2 regions of the Paracoccus sp. 22332 genome follow, and region 2 is predicted to be linked to the other one. Evidence: riboswitches for the same ligand, from Rfam matches in the RefSeq annotation. Region 2 holds a riboswitch; the other holds the start of a gene.
The links. Region 2 has a riboswitch for thiamine pyrophosphate ahead of thiD (bifunctional hydroxymethylpyrimidine kinase/phosphomethylpyrimidine kinase). Riboswitches for the same ligand answer to the same signal wherever they lie in the genome.
Positions count from the first base shown of each region.

Region 1: linked by a shared signal. The riboswitch ahead of ACTJI6_RS01505 (thiamine ABC transporter substrate-binding protein) and the one ahead of thiD (bifunctional hydroxymethylpyrimidine kinase/phosphomethylpyrimidine kinase) in region 2 are both predicted to bind thiamine pyrophosphate.

Region 1 covers NZ_JBQEOI010000001.1:304,492-312,228, reverse strand. The annotation lists gene aroC (chorismate synthase) at 1-391, opposite strand, end outside; gene mutS (DNA mismatch repair protein MutS) at 388-3,024, opposite strand; TPP riboswitch at 3,085-3,182, shown strand; gene ACTJI6_RS01505 (thiamine ABC transporter substrate-binding protein) at 3,214-4,194, shown strand; gene ACTJI6_RS01500 (thiamine/thiamine pyrophosphate ABC transporter permease ThiP) at 4,170-5,717, shown strand; gene thiQ (thiamine ABC transporter ATP-binding protein) at 5,710-6,402, shown strand; gene truB (tRNA pseudouridine(55) synthase TruB) at 6,437-7,330, opposite strand; gene ACTJI6_RS01485 (phosphodiester glycosidase family protein) at 7,397-7,737, opposite strand, start outside.
Region 2 covers NZ_JBQEOI010000026.1:1,548-9,284, forward strand. The annotation lists gene ACTJI6_RS17860 (ABC transporter substrate-binding protein) at 1-811, opposite strand, end outside; gene ACTJI6_RS17865 (ABC transporter ATP-binding protein) at 823-1,602, opposite strand; gene ACTJI6_RS17870 (acyl-CoA dehydrogenase family protein) at 1,599-2,672, opposite strand; gene ACTJI6_RS17875 (carboxymuconolactone decarboxylase family protein) at 2,669-3,235, opposite strand; TPP riboswitch at 3,602-3,708, shown strand; gene thiD (bifunctional hydroxymethylpyrimidine kinase/phosphomethylpyrimidine kinase) at 3,777-4,595, shown strand; gene ACTJI6_RS17885 (FAD-dependent oxidoreductase) at 4,592-5,539, shown strand; gene thiS (sulfur carrier protein ThiS) at 5,523-5,717, shown strand; gene ACTJI6_RS17895 (thiazole synthase) at 5,721-6,482, shown strand; gene ACTJI6_RS17900 (thiamine phosphate synthase) at 6,479-7,075, shown strand; gene ACTJI6_RS17905 (HesA/MoeB/ThiF family protein) at 7,072-7,737, shown strand, end outside.

The DNA of each region.
Region 1 (7,737 bases), on a different contig from region 2:
TTTCGCGCGCCGAGGACCGCCCGCCGCCGCGATGATCGCGATGGCCGTATTTCAGGTGATAGGTGATGTCGGCATGTCCGGGGCGGAAGGCTTGCGCGATCTCGCCGTAATCCTTGGACCGCTGGTCGGTGTTCTCGATCATCAGTTGCACGGGCGTGCCGGTGGTGCGGCCCTCGAACACGCCCGACAGGATGCGGACCTGATCGGCCTCGCGCCGTTGCGTCGTGTGCTTGCTGGTGCCGGGGCGGCGGCGGTCCAGGAAGGCTTGGATGAACGCTTCGTCCAGGGCCACGCCGGGGGGGACGCCATCGACGGTCGCGCCCAGCGCGGGGCCGTGGCTTTCGCCCCAGGTGGTGAACCGGAATTCGCGGCCGAAGGTGTTGTAGCTCATGCGGTCTCTCCGGTCAGGGCCTTGAGTTCATAGATCAGATCCAGCGCCTCGCGCGGGGTCAGGGCGTCGGGATGAATGTCCTTCATCCGCGCGTCCAGCGGGCTGTCCTTGGTCCTGGCGGGCGCAGGGGCGGGCGGCACGGCGCGGAACAAGGGCAGGTCGTCGATCAGCGCCGCGGGGCGGGCGGCGCCCTCTCGTTCCCCGGATTCGAGCGCGTCCAGAACCTGCCGTGCCCGATCCACCACGGATGCGGGCAACCCCGCCAGTCGCGCGACCTGCACACCATAGCTGCGGTCGGCGGCGCCCTTCCTGACCTCGTGGAGAAAGATCACCTCACCTTCCCATTCGCGCACGGCGACGGTGGCGTTGTCCACCCCGTCCAGCTTGGCCGACAGGGCCGTCATCTCGTGGTAATGGGTGGCGAACAGCGCGCGGCAGCGGTTCGCCTCGTGCAGATGCTCCATCACCGCCCAGGCGATGGACAACCCGTCCCAGGTGGCGGTGCCGCGCCCGATCTCGTCCAGGATCACCAAAGCGCGGTCATCGGCCTGGTTCAGGATGGCGGCAGTCTCGACCATTTCCACCATGAAGGTGGACCGGCCCCGCGCCAGATCGTCGGCGGCGCCCACGCGGCTGAACAACTGGCTGACCAGCCCGATATGGGCGCGGCGGGCGGGCACGAAGGCCCCCGCCTGCGCCAAGACCGCGATCAGCGCGTTCTGGCGCAGGAAGGTGGATTTTCCGGCCATGTTCGGCCCGGTCAGCAGCCAGATCGCCGGGGTATCCCCTTCGGTCAGGGCGCAGTCGTTGGCGACGAAGCTTTCAGCCTTGCGCTTCAAGGCGCGTTCCACGACCGGATGGCGGCCCCCCTCGATCACGAAGGCGCGGCTGTCATCCACGACGGGCCGCGTCCAGCCCTCGCCCGTGGCAATGTCGGCAAAGGCTGCGGCCAGGTCGATTTCCGCCAGCGCACGCGCCGCCTGGCCGATCTGCGGCGCACGGTCCAGCACCGCCGCGCGCAGGCGGTCGAAGATGCCCCGCTCGATCTCCAAGGCGCGGTCGCGGGCATTGAGGATCCGGGTTTCCAGTTCCGACAGATCCACCGTCGTGAAGCGGATCTGGTTGGCGGTGGTCTGGCGGTGGATGAAGGTCGCGTTCAGCGGCGCGGCCATCATCCGTTCCGCATGGGTGGTGGTCGTCTCGATGAAATAGCCCAGCACGTTGTTATGCTTGATCTTCAGGCTGGGCACCCCGGCCAGCGCGGCATAATCGGCCTGCATCCCGGCGATGACCCCACGGCCTTCGTCGCGCAGCCGCCGGGTCTGGTCCAGGTCGTCGTCATAGCCCGCCGCCACGAAGCCGCCATCGCGCGCCAACAAGGGCGGTTCGGCCACAAGCGCGTCGTCCAGCAGCCGGATCAGATCATCGTGCCCGATCAGGTCGCGCGCGGCATCCGCCAGAACCGACGCCGCATCGCCGGGCAGGCGCGCGGCAATCGCCGCGCCCTGCGACAGCCCCGCCCGGATCGCCGCCAGATCGCGCGGCCCGCCCCGGTCCAGCGCCAGACGCGACAAGGCCCGGTCCATGTCGGGAACACGCGCCAACGCGGCCCGCAGATCCGCCATCAGGCGCGGATCGTCGGCCAGCATCGCCACCGCATCCTGCCGCGCATGGATCAGCGGCAGGTCGCGGCTGGGCGCGCTGATGCGCCGCTCCAGCAGCCGCGCCCCCGGCGCCGTCACCGTCCGGTCGATGGCCGACAGCAGCGACCCCTCTCGCCCCCCGGACAGCGCCTGCGTCAGTTCCAGATTGCGCCGGGTCGCAGCGTCGATCTGCATCGCGCCGCCCGCGCGTTCCCGCACCGGGGGGCGCAGCAGCGGCAGTTTGCCCTTCTGCGTCAGGTCCAGATAATCGACGATGGCACCCATCGCCGACAGTTCCGCGCGGGTGAAGCTGCCGAACCCGTCCAGCGTTTCGACGCCATAGAGCGAACACAGACGCCGCGCCCCCGCCGCGCTGTCGAAGGCGGAGGCGTGCAGGTCGGTCAGCGCCGCCCCCGCCTCGGCCGCCAGATCGTCCAGCCCCGAGCCGTCGCAGGCCAGCACCTCGCGCGGCGCCAGACGCGCCAGTTCCGGGGCCAGGCGCGGCAGCGGGCAGTCCATCACCTGGAACGCGCCCGTGGAAATATCCACCCAGGCCAGCGCGCATTCCTCGCGCACCTGGGCAAACGCCGCGAGATAGTTGTGCCGCCGCGCCTCCAGCAGCGATTCCTCGGTCAGGGTGCCGGGGGTGACAAGGCGCACCACGTCGCGGGCCACGACCGACTTGGAGCCACGCTTCTTCGCCTCGGCCGGATCCTCCATCTGCTCGGCGATGGCCACGCGGAACCCCTTGCGGATCAGCGTCAGAAGATAGCTTTCGGCGGCATGGACCGGAACCCCGCACATCGGGATCGGCTCGCCCCCATGCGTGCCGCGTTTCGTCAGCGCGATGTCCAGCGCGGCCGATGCCGCCACCGCGTCGTCGAAGAACATCTCGTAGAAATCGCCCATCCGATAGAACAAGAGCGCGCCGGGATTGGCGTCCCGGATCGCCAGGTATTGCGCCATCATCGGGGTCGGCTGGTCGGTCATGTCCTTCGTCATGGCGCTGTTTCTATCCGCTTGCGCGAGCGCGCGAAATCCCTACATTCAAACCCTACCTCGGGGGGCCATCCTGGCTGAGACGCGCAAGCGGACCCGTTGAACCTGATCCGGCTAGCACCGGCGGAGGGAAGGTGACGCTGTCCTTTCTTTCGGAACCCTTGTGGAAAGGAGACAGCGATGCGCATACCCCTGCTTTTGGCCGCCCTGGCCGCGACCCCGGCGATGGCCCAGGACAAGCCCGTCCTGACCGTCTATGCGGGCGAATCGATCACCAGCGAATGGGGCCCCGGCCCGAAGATCGAGGAAGGGTTCGAGGCGATCTGCGCCTGCGACCTGCGCTTCGTCACCGGGGACGAGCTGTCGCGCGTGCTGATGGAGGGCGAGCGGACCGAGGCCGATATCGTCTTCGGCCTGAACACCGACGTGACCGCCCGCGCCCGCGCATCGGGCCTGTTCGCGCCGCATGGGCAGGACACGTCCGACCTGTCGCTGCCCGTTGCATGGACCGATCCGATCTTCCTGCCCTACAACTGGGGCGAGACCGCCTTCATCTATGACGAAACCCGGCTGGAAAACCCGCCCGCCAGTTTCGCGGACCTGCTGGACGCGCCTGACGACCTGAAGATCGTGATTCAGGATCCGCGCTCCTCGGTCTCGGGGCTGGCGCTGCTGCTGTGGGTCAAGGCGGTTTACGGCGATGACGCGCCCGAGGCCTGGGCCAAGCTGGCCCCCAAGGTGCTGACCGTGACCAAGGGCTGGTCGGAATCCTATGGCATGTTCACGGAAGGAGAGGCCGACATGGTCCTGTCCTATACCACCTCGCCCGCCTATCACATCGCCTCGGAAAACGACACGACCAAGAAGGCCGCGATCTTCCCCGAGGGTCATTACTTCATGGCCGAACTGGCCGCGCAGATCCGCACCACCGACCAGCCGGAACTGGCGCAGCGATTCATGGACTGGATCCTGACGCCGGAATTCCAGGCGATGATCCCGCTGGCCAACTGGTCGCTGCCCGCCAAGCTGCCGCAGGACCAGTGGCCGCAGGTGATGCGCGACCTGCCGCGCCCGGACAAAACCCTGTTCTATACCGAGGACGAGGCAGAGGCCGCGCGCGGTCCCGCGCTGGACGAATGGCTGCGGGCCTTCGCGGGCTGACCGCGCCCGAGGTCGGGGGCGCCGTCGCCGCCGCCGGCCTTGCCCTGCTGGTCGGCGGCACCCTGGCCGCTGTGGCCTGGGCCGCGCAGGGGCTGGGCGGGCTTGGCCCCTGGGACTGGCGCGCGGTCTGGTTCACGATCTGGCAGGCCGCGTTGTCGGCTACGCTGTCGGCGTTCTGCGCAATTCCGGTTGCCCGCGCCCTGGCGCGGCGGCGCTTTCCGGGGCGGGGGATCCTGGTCACGCTGCTGGGCGCGCCCTTCATCCTGCCGGTGATCGTGGCGATCATGGGACTGATCGCGGTCTTCGGGCGCAGCGGCGCGGTAAACGACGGCCTGCGCCTGCTGGGCCTGCCCGAGATCAGCATCTATGGCTGGCAGGGCGTAATCCTGGCACATGTCTTCTTCAACCTGCCCTTGTCGGTGCGGCTGATCCTGCAAGGCTGGCAGGCGATCCCGGCCGAACGGTTCCGCCTGGCCGAAGGCCTGGGTTTCGGCCCCCGCGACGTGGCCCAGCATCTGGAACGCCCGATGCTGCGGGCCGTGCTGCCCGGCGTCTGGCTGGCGGTGTTCCTGGTCTGCCTGACCAGCTTCACCGTGGCCCTGGCGCTTGGCGGAGGGCCGCGCGCGACCACGGTGGAACTGGCGATCTATCAGGCCTTCCGCTTCGACTTCGATCTGGGCCGGGCGGCCAGCCTGGGGCTGATCCAGGTCGTCCTCTGCGTGGCGGCGATGGGTCTGGCCCGCTGGATCGCGATCCCGGCAGCGTTCGGCGCAGGGCTGGACGCGGCCCACCGCCCCGCCGCGCCCGGCGGCTGGCGGCGATGGAGCGATGCGCTTGTGATCACAGCGGCGGCGGGCTTTCTGGTCTGGCCGATGGCGGCGGTCACGGCGCGCGGGCTGCCCCGCATCCCCGCCCTGCCGCCCGAGGTGTGGGAGGCTACGCTGCGGTCGGTCGTGATGGCGCTGATCTCGGCCCTGCTGGCCCTGATCCTGTCGCTGCTGCTGGCCTTGTCGCTGGCGCGCGGACGGCTGCGCTGGATCGAGACGGCGGGAATGCTGCCGCTGATCGCCTCGCCCCTGGTGCTGGGGACCGGGCTGTTCATCCTGCTGCGCCCGTGGATCGCGCCGCAGGCGATGGCGCTGCCGGTGACGGTCGGGGTCAATGCGATCATGGCCCTGCCCTTCGGCCTGCGCGCGCTGATCCCGGCGGCGCGGACACTGCATGGCGATTACGGGCGGCTGGCCGATTCGCTGGATCTGCGCGGGCTGGCACGGCTGCGGCTGCTGACGGTGCCGCGTCTTGCCCGTCCGCTGGGCTTCGCGGGCGGGCTGGCGGCAGCGCTGGCGATGGGCGACCTGGGTGTGATCACACTGTTCGCCGCCGACCGGCCGACGCTTCCCTTGCAGCTGTTCCAGTTGATGAATTCCTATCGCATGGACGACGCGGCGGCTTGCGCGGTGCTGCTGATGGCGATCAGCTTCGGCCTGTTCTGGATCTTCGACAAGGGGGGCCGCCTTGCTTGAATTCGACGCCATCCGCGTGACGCGCGGCGCTTTTACCCTTTCCGCCGATCTGTCGGTGGACCAAGGCGCGCGGGTTGCAGTGATCGGCCCGTCCGGGTCCGGCAAATCCACGCTGCTGTCGCTGGTCGGCGGGTTCCTGGCGCCGGATCACGGGCGGATCCGGCTGGACGGGCAGGACATCACCGCCCTGCCTCCGGGGCGGCGCCCGGTGTCGATGCTGTTCCAGGACCAGAACCTGTTCCCGCATCTGACGGTGGCGCAGAACGTTGGCCTGGGCCTGCGCCCCGACCTGCGCCTGTCCGAACCACAGCGCTGCCGCGTGGCGCAGGTTCTGGCCGAGGTCGGGCTGGAGGGGACCGAGGGTCGCCGCCCCGCCGACCTCTCGGGCGGCCAGCAAAGCCGCGTGGCCCTGGCCCGCGTGCTGCTGCGGGCGCGCCCGGTTCTACTGCTGGACGAGGCCTTCGCGGCCCTTGGCCCGGCATTGAAGGCCGAGATGCTGGCCCTGCTGGGGCGCATCGCCGACCAGACCAGGGCCACGGTGCTGATGGTGACGCATAATCCAGGCGACGCACGCCGCTTCGCCCCGCAGACGATCCTGGTCGAGGGCGGCGTGGCCCATCCCCCGGTCGCGACCGGCCCGCTGCTGGACAACCCGCCGCCGGGGCTGAGGGCTTATCTGGGGTGAACGACCGCAGGTGGCGAAGGCCCTGTAAAGCGATCTACAGGTTGAACACCCGTTCCGGCTGGACCGTGCCGCCCTGATACCGCCCGATGCAGACCGGCCCCTTGGCATCCGCGACCCAGACCAGATCGCCCCATTCCGCCGTGCCCGTCACCTGTCCCGGATTGCCGTTGCGGATCCGCACCGTGCCCTCGGGCGTGGCGCGCAGCATCGGCAGGTCGGTCAGCGCCGTTTCCAGCGGCAGAAGCTGCGTGTCCAGCCACTCCTGCGCGTCCCGGTCGATCCTGTCGAAGGGCACCGCGCCCTCGACCTCGAACGGGCCGGACCAGGTGCGGCGCAGATGGGCCACATGGCCCAGGCAGCCAAGCGCGCGCCCCAGGTCGCGGGCGATGGAGCGGACATAGCCGCCCTTGCCGCAGACCATCTGGAATCGCGCGCTGTCCTGGTCGCACTCCAGCAGGTCCAGGCTTTCGACCCACAGGGGGCGGGCGGCCAAGTCCAGATCCTCGCCCTCTCGCGCCAGGTCATAGGCGCGCTCGCCATCGACCTTGACAGCGGAAAAGGCGGGCGGCACCTGCATGATGTCGCCGATGAACGCGGGCAGCGCGGCCAGAATCGCGGCGCGATCGGGGCGGGCGTCCGACCGGCGCACGACCTGACCCGAGGCGTCGTCGGTCGTCGTCTCGGCCCCCCAGTTGACCGTGAAGTCATAGCATTTCAGCGCGTCGGTGATGGTGGCGACGGTCTTGGTCGCCTCGCCCAGGGCCACGGCCAGGACGCCTGTCGCATCGGGGTCCAGCGTGCCCGCATGACCCGCCTTCTTCGCATCCAGCGCCCAGCGGACCTTGGCGACCACCGCGGTCGATCCGACCCCGGCGGGCTTGTCCACGATCAGCCAGCCATTGATGTCGCGGCCCTTCTTGCGTGCCATGGGATCCCCTTGCAAACGGAAGGCGGCGGCATAGCCAGCCGACCGCGCAAGGTCAACCGGCCCGGTTCACTCGGCGCCGTCCACCAGCCCGATGATCGGCCCCAGCGAGCGCCCGAAATCCGCCCGGTTCACCCTTGGCGCATAGAGCCTGCTGATCGACCCGTCGAAATACAGCGCGTCGCGCACCCCCAGGCCGTCGCGGAACAGCCGCCCGAATTCATGGAAGGTGACGGCCCGGTCGGAAATCGCGAACCACGCGGTCTGACCGTCCGGCGACACGCCGACGCCGTTGCGGATATAGCGGCTGTCGGAATCGACCAGAAAGCGCGGGTGCAGGTCGCCGTCGATGACCAGCATCGGCCCGGATTGCGTGGCAAGGCGGCAGTCGGGGCGCGCGGCGGCAAAGG
Region 2 (7,737 bases):
CGGTCTCGGCCCGGTTGTCGCGCGTCCACAGTTGCGCCTTGACCATCGCGTCGACGACCTTCTGCGACCATTCCGGCCTCTGGGCCAGATCCTGCTCCTGCATGAAGACCAGGCAGCAGGCGTGATCCTTCCAGACGTCGCCGGTAAAGCGCAGCACCTTGCCGATGCCGTTGATCTCGGCCGCCGCGTTGAAGGGTTCGGCCACGATATATCCGGCGATCTGGCCCGCCGCCAGTGCAGGCACCATGTCGGCGGGCGACATCAGCGACAGCGCGACCTCGTCGGCGGCAGGCGTGCCGGTGGTGACGATCTTCAACCCGTTCTCGCGCAGAAGGCGTTGGAGCACGACATTGTGGATCGAATACCAATAGGGGATCGCCACGGTCTTGCCGCCCAGATCCGCGATCGTGCCGATATCGTTCGCCGCCGTCAGCGCCGAACCTGAGGTGTGGTTCCAGGCCACCACCTTGGCCGGGATCTGGCTGCCATAGCGCGCCCAGACGGTGATCGGAGACAGCAGATGGACGACATTCACCTGGCCTGCCAGGAAGGCCTCGACGATCTGGGACCAGCCGCGGAACATCACCGGCTTTTCGACGGCCAGCCCTTCGGCCTCGAAGAAGCCCTTGCCATGGGCCACCAGCAGGGGCGTGGCATCGGTGATCGGCAGATAGCCGATCCTGACCGGCTCGTCGGGATCCTGGGCGCGGGCGGCGCGCGCGTTCAGGAAGGGCAGCGCCCCCGAGGCGGTCAGCAGCGCCGAAAGGCGCATGATGTCGCGGCGGGAAAACAGGCTATCCTCGGTGGGCATGACGGGCTCCTTCAATGGCGTTTTGTTGCGCGGCGCAGCGTGGCGACGATGTCGATGCGGATGCGGCCAAGCGCGGTCAGGTCGTCTTCGCGCGGACGCGGCAGATCCAGATGCCATTCGCCGATCCGGCCCGCCGGGCTGCCGCCCAGCAGGATGACGCGATCCGACACCAGCAGCGCCTCGTCGATGTCATGGGTCACCAGCACGGCGGCGGTTCGGTAGTCCGCCACGATCTTGACCAGCAGATCCTGCATCATGGCCCGCGTCACCTCGTCCAGGGCGCCGAAGGGTTCGTCCAGCAGCAGCACCTGCGGCTGGCGGGCCAGGCAACGGGCAAGGGCCGCGCGCTGCGCCATGCCGCCGGACAGCGCCGCAGGGCGCAGGTGGCGCGCATGATCCAGCCCGACCTCGGCAATGGCGCGGTCGATCCGGGTCCGGCGTTCGTCGGGCGGCAGGTGCGGCTGGCGCCTGAAATCCAGCCCGAAGGCGACATTGCGTTCCAGATCCAGCCAGGGCAGCAGGCCGGGCTGCTGGAAGGCCATGGCCAGGCGGGGATGGACGCCCGCCAGGGGGGCGCCCTCCATCTCGATCCGGCCGGCGTCGGGCGGTTGCAGCCCGGCCAGCACGCGCAACAGGCTGGACTTGCCGACTCCGCTGGGCCCCAGGACCGAGACGATCTCTCCGGGCGCAAGCTCCAGGTCGAAGCCTTCCAGAACCGGCGCGACGGCACCGGGATAGCGCAATGTCACGCCTGCGGCGCGCAGCACGGGACGAGCCTTGGAAAGGGTCATGCGGCCTTGCCCGCGGCGTCCAGGATCGTGCGCAGTTGCACCGTGCTGGGGGTGATGATCGGCACGAAGGCCGCCTCGCGCCAGCGCCGGGCAAAGCCCGTGCCGGGACCGTCCAGATAGCAGCGTCCGCCGCCCGCCTGCAATTCCAGGGCCACCGCCTCGAACACGATTTCGGACAGGGCGATGCGCAGTTCGAACAGGGCGGCGGGCCGTGCGACGAAGCCGCCCGAATCCAGGCCCGCCTTCAGCGACGCGACGATCTTGTCCAGCCGCGCGCCAAGCGCCGCGATGGGGGCTGCCAGAACGCCCCGTCCCGCTCCTCCGGCGCCGCCGGCCTCGGCCAGGGACCGGCGGGCAAGGCCGATGGCCATCCCGCATTGCACGGCGATGAAGGTGGGGCGCACGCCCGGCAGCCATTCGGGGGCATTGGCGGCGATGATCCGGTCGCGGCCGATCCGAACGCCCTCGATCCGCAGCGACGCGGTATCCGAGGACCGCATCCCCATCAGCGCCAGATCCGCGCTTCTGTGAACGCCGGGATCGTCATGGGCAAGCGCCACGATCATCGCGGGCCCGCCATCGGCCGGGTCGGCGGCGGCGGCGACGACAAAGCCCTGCCCGCGCAGGTTGGTGACCCAGGGAAGCGCGCCGTCGACGACCAGAGCTTCGCCTTCGGGGTGAACGGTCATCTGCAACGGCTCCAGGCCCGCCAGGAATTTCATGACGTTCGACAGGCCCGAAGCGCCAGCGACCCGCCCGGCCAGAAGGTCGGGCAACAGGCGGTCCCGCAGGACATGGTTCGGGGTCCGGGCCAGGAATTCGACAAAGCAGCGATGGCCCCACAGGACGAAGGCCGCAGCCAGCGATTCCTGCGCCACCGCCGCGACCGCCCGAACGGCATCCATGACGGTGCCGCCGCTGCCGCCCAGGGCTGGGGGCACGCCGATCCGGGCCAACCCCGCCTGCGCCAGACGCGGCAGCAGATCGGTTGCCGGAATCCGACCCAGGTCGATCCCGTCGGCCGAGCCTGCAAGCCATTCAGCCAGATCGTCAGGCAGCGCAAAGGTCATTGCGCCGAAACCTGGGGCCGCCATTCATAGGCGGACAGTTCCGGGTTCAACTCGGGCCGGCCGAGATTGTTGGCAAAGTTGCACAGCGTCGCCAGGCTGACGCCCAGAACCACCTCCAGCGCGGCCTGGTCATCAAACCCGGCCTTTTTGAAGGCGGTCAGTTCGGCATCCGTGACGTTCCCGCGCGAGGCGATGACGGCCTTGGTGAACGCTGCCACCGCGCCCAGCCGGGCGTCCGCCACCGCCTCCAGGGCGCGCAAAGCACTGATCGTCGCCTGGTCGAGATGCGCCTTTTTGTCGGCGATCGCGCTGTGGCCCGCCACGCAAAAGCCGCAGCCATGGGTCGCCGCAGCGGTGATCTGCACGGCTTCGCGTTCGGCCAGCGTCAGCGAGGCACGTCCGTTGATGGCCGATACGGTCTGATAGGTTTCCAGGGCCACCGGCGCATTGGCCAGAAGGCGCACGAGGTTCGGAAGAAAACCGTTGTTCTTCTGCGCCGCCTCCAGCCGAGGCCGTGCTTCGGCGGGGGCATCTTCAAGTGTGCGCAACGGGAGACGAGACATGGCGAGCCTTTCCTGTTCCTGCATCCACAGGCGTTTGCGCCGGACCATAAGAGAGCCGGCCGCAGCATACAATGAACCATGCCTTCTTCTTTCTTTTGCGACAGTGGGGTTTGTTTCTCCTGCATCAGCGCCAGGTAGAAGAATTTTCCAGCAGGCTGCCTTTTCCTGCCTCTCTGACCCGAAAGCGACTAAGCAGATGATCAAGCGCCGCCATCATTGTTCGATTGCAGCACCCGCGTGTCCAGCAAGAAGAAGATCGCCCAGACCCAGTCGTGCCGATCCGCTCCTCGACGCGCCTTCCCTTTTGCAAATTGTTCTGCACGGATCCTCTGGACGTTCGGCGCAGAGACGGCTAGCGTGTCGCAACACTATCCGTTGGGGCGTCCCGTCGCGGGGCTGAGAGGTGCAATGCGCGCCGACCCATCGAACCTGATCCGGGTCATGCCGGCGGAGGGAACGGATAGGCGGACGCCCGGCGCCTTGCCGTATCCCGTCTGCCGCCGCCCTCCCCTTACGGCCCGACATGCCGAAGGAGGGGCCGATGACACCGACCGTCTTGACCATCGCGGGATCCGACAGCGGCGGAGGCGCGGGGATCCAGGCCGATCTGAAAACCGTCTCGGCGCTTGGCTGCTATGGCGCCAGTGCGATCACGGCGGTGACCGCGCAGAACACGCGCGGCGTCGCGGCCGTCCATCCGGTCCCGCCGGATCTGATCCGCGCGCAGATCGACGCGGTGCTGGACGACATCCAGGTCCATGCCATCAAGATCGGCATGGTCGGATCGGCGGCCGGGATCGCGGCGGTCGCCGCGTCGTTGCGTGACTGCCCGATTCCCATCGTTCTGGATCCGGTGATGGTGGCCAAGTCGGGCGACGTGCTGATGCCGGACAACGCCGTCGGCGCCCTGATCCGCGACCTGCTGCCCTTGGCGCGGGTGCTGACGCCGAACCTGCCCGAGGCCGCGCGGCTTCTGGGCGCCGATCCGGCCCGCGACGATGCCGGGGCCGTGGCCCAGGCCGCCGGCCTGCGCGCGCTTGGTCCGCGCCATGTGCTGATGAAGGGCGGCCATGCGGCGGGCGCGGATTGCACCGACCTTCTGGCCGGGCCCGAGGGCGTGGCGCGCTTTTCCTCGCCCCGGATCGGCACCCGGAACACGCATGGCACGGGATGCACCTTGTCTTCGGCTATCGCGGCGGGGCTGGCGCAGGGGCTGGCGGTCGCCGAAGCGGTGGGCCGCGCGCATGACTGGCTGCACCGCGCGATCCTGGCCGCCGACGGCCTGGCGGTGGGCGGCGGCAACGGGCCGGTGCATCATTTCCACGCGCTCTGGCCGTGCCGGGCCGAGGCGGCGGCATGAGCGTCACGGTCATCGGTGGGGGCGTGATGGGCCTTTGCATCGCCACCGAGTTGAACGCGCGCGGCATCCCGGCCGCGATCCTGGACAAGGCGCCCGGCCCGCAGGCCTGTTCCTGGTGGGCGGGCGGGATGCTGGCCCCCTGGTGCGAGGGCGAAAGCGCCGAACCGGCGGTGGTGCGCCACGGGCTGGGTGCCGCCGACTGGTGGCGGGACCAGGGCGTGCCCGTCACGCGGAACGGTACCCTGGTCGTCAGCCCGGCGCGCGATACGGGCGCGCTGGCGCGCTTTGCCCGGCGCAGCCAGGGCCACCGGATGTTGGACGCCCAAGGCATCGCCGCATTGGAACCCGACCTCGGCGCCCGCTTCGACCGCGCGCTGTTCTTCGATTCAGAAGCGCATCTGGCCCCCCGCGAAGCCTTGGCGATCCTGTCGGAACGCCTGGCCCGGACCCAGGCGGCGACCGGCCAGGTCATCGACTGCCGGGGCCTGTCGGCCCGCGACGCGCTATGCGATTTGCGCGGTGTGCGGGGCGAGATGGTGGTGATCCGCTGCCCCGAGATCGCGCTGTCCCGCCCCGTCCGGCTGCTGCATCCCCGGATGCCGCTCTATGTCGTGCCGCGCGGCGACGGGGTGTTCATGCTGGGTGCGACGATGCTGGAAAGCGACCGGCGCGGCCCGCCCACCACGCGGGCGGTGCTGGAACTGCTGTCGGCGGCCTTCGCCCTGCACCCCGCCTTTGCCGAGGCCGAGGTGCTGGAACTGGGCGCGGACGCGCGCCCGGCCTTTCCCGACAACCTGCCCCGCATCCGCCGCGTAGGGGGCGTCATCCACGCCAACGGCCTTTACCGCCACGGCTTCCTGCTGGCCCCGGCGGTCGCCCGCATGGTGGCCGACCACCTTCAACACCAGACCAGACCGGAGTTCATGGATGCGGATCACGATTAACGGCACCCCGCGCGATGTCGCGGCAACCACCCTGGCGGGCGCCCTGGCCGAGGCGGACCTGACCGGCCGCATCGCCACCGCGCTGAACGGCAGTTTCGTGCCTGCCGCCCTGCGCGAGACGACGCCCCTGCGCGACGGCGATGCCATCGAGGCCCTGGCGCCGATGCAGGGGGGCTGAGCGATGCCGGTCTTCTATGGCACCGAAATCGACAGCCCGCTGATGCTGGGCACGGCAGGCTATCCCTCGCCCCGGATCCTGGCCGATGCCTTCGCGCGGTCGGGCGCGGGCATCGCCACCGTGTCCCTGCGGCGCGAGGCCGGGGGCGGGCAGGATTTCTGGGCGCTGATCCGATCGTTGGGCGTGCGTTTGCTGCCCAATACCGCCGGCTGCCACAGCACACGCGAGGCCGTCACCACCGCGCAGATGGCCCGAGAGGTGTTTGCCACCGACTGGATCAAGCTGGAGGTGATCGGCCATGCCGACACGCTGCAACCCGATGTCTTCGAACTGGTCGAGGCCGCGCGGATCCTGGCCTCGGACGGTTTCAAGGTATTCCCCTATTGCACCGAGGATCTGACGGTCTGCGACCGGCTGCTGGCGGCGGGCTGTCAGGTGCTGATGCCCTGGGGCGCGCCCATCGGATCTGGGCTGGGGCTGAACAATCCGCACGGGCTGCGGGCATTGCGCGCGGCCTTTCCCGATGTGCCGCTGGTCGTCGATGCCGGGATCGGCCTGCCCAGCCACGCCGCGGCGGCGATGGAGATGGGCTATGACGCGATCCTGCTGAACAGCGCGGTGGCCCGCGCGGGCGATCCCGCGGCGATGGCTGCCGCCATGGCGGACGCCATCCGCGCCGGGCGCGCTGCCTGGTTGGCCGATCCGATGGAGCGGACGGACATGGCCATCCCCTCGACCCCGGTGATCGGGCGGGCCTTCCTGTGAGCCTGCCGCGTTTCTATCCGATCTTCGACAGCGCGGACTGGATCGCCCGCGCCCTGCCCTTGGGCGTGCGGCTGGTGCAGTTGCGCATCAAGGACCGCCCTGACGACGCCCTGCGGATCGAGATCGCCCGCGCCCGCGATCTGTGCCGCCGGCGGGGCGCGATCCTGGTCGTCAACGATCACTGGCGCCTGGCGATCGAACTGGGCTGCGATTTCCTGCATCTGGGGCAAGATGATCTGGACGGGGCCGACCTGCCCGCCATCCGCGCGGCGGGGCTGCGGCTGGGCGTCTCGACCCATGACAAGGCGGAACTGGATCGCGCCCTGGCCTGCAAGCCCGATTACGTGGCGCTCGGCCCGGTCTGGCCGACGATCCTGAAACAGATGAAATGGCACCAGCAGGGCGTCGAAAAGCTGACCGAATGGAAGGCGCGGATCGGCGGCATCCCCCTTTGCGCCATCGGCGGGCTGACGCCGGACCGGGCGAGGCTGGCCTTCGCGGCGGGTGCGGATCTGGTGGCCGCCGTGACCGACATCACCCTGAACCCCGATCCTTCGGCGCGGATCCGCAAATGGCTGGAGACCGCCCCATGAGGTATGCCCGACAGGCCGTCCTGCCCCAGATCGGCGACGCGGGCCAAGCCCGGCTGTCCGCCGCGCATGTGCTGGTGGTCGGCGCCGGCGCCCTGGGGATCCCGGTGCTGCATTATCTGACCGGCGCGGGTGTGGGCCGCATCACCCTGGTCGACCCCGACCGGGTCGAAACCTCGAACCTGCACCGCCAGCCGATCTATGGCCGCCATGTCGGCGAACCCAAGGCGCAGGCCGCGGCCCTGGAAATGGCCGTGCTGAACCCGGACACCACCGTCGTTCCGGTGGTCGCGCGGCTGGATCCGGCCAACGCGCCCGATCTGGCGGCGCAGGCCGACCTGGTTCTGGACTGCGCCGACAGCTTTGCCGCAACCTATGCGCTGTCGGACGCCTGCCTTGCGGCCGGACGCCCGCTGATCGCCGCATCCGTGTTGCGGATCGAGGGTTTCGCCGGCGGCTTCTGCGGCGGCGCGCCCTCGGTCCGGGCGGTGTTTCCCGACCTGCCCTTGCAGGCGGGCAGTTGCGCGACGGCGGGCGTGATGGGGCCGATGGCGGGCCTGATCGGCGCGCTTCAGGCGCAGATGGCGATGGCGGTTCTGCTGGGGCTTGATCCCTCGCCCCTGGGCCAAGTGATCTGCTTCGACGGTCTGCGCCCGGCCAGTTTC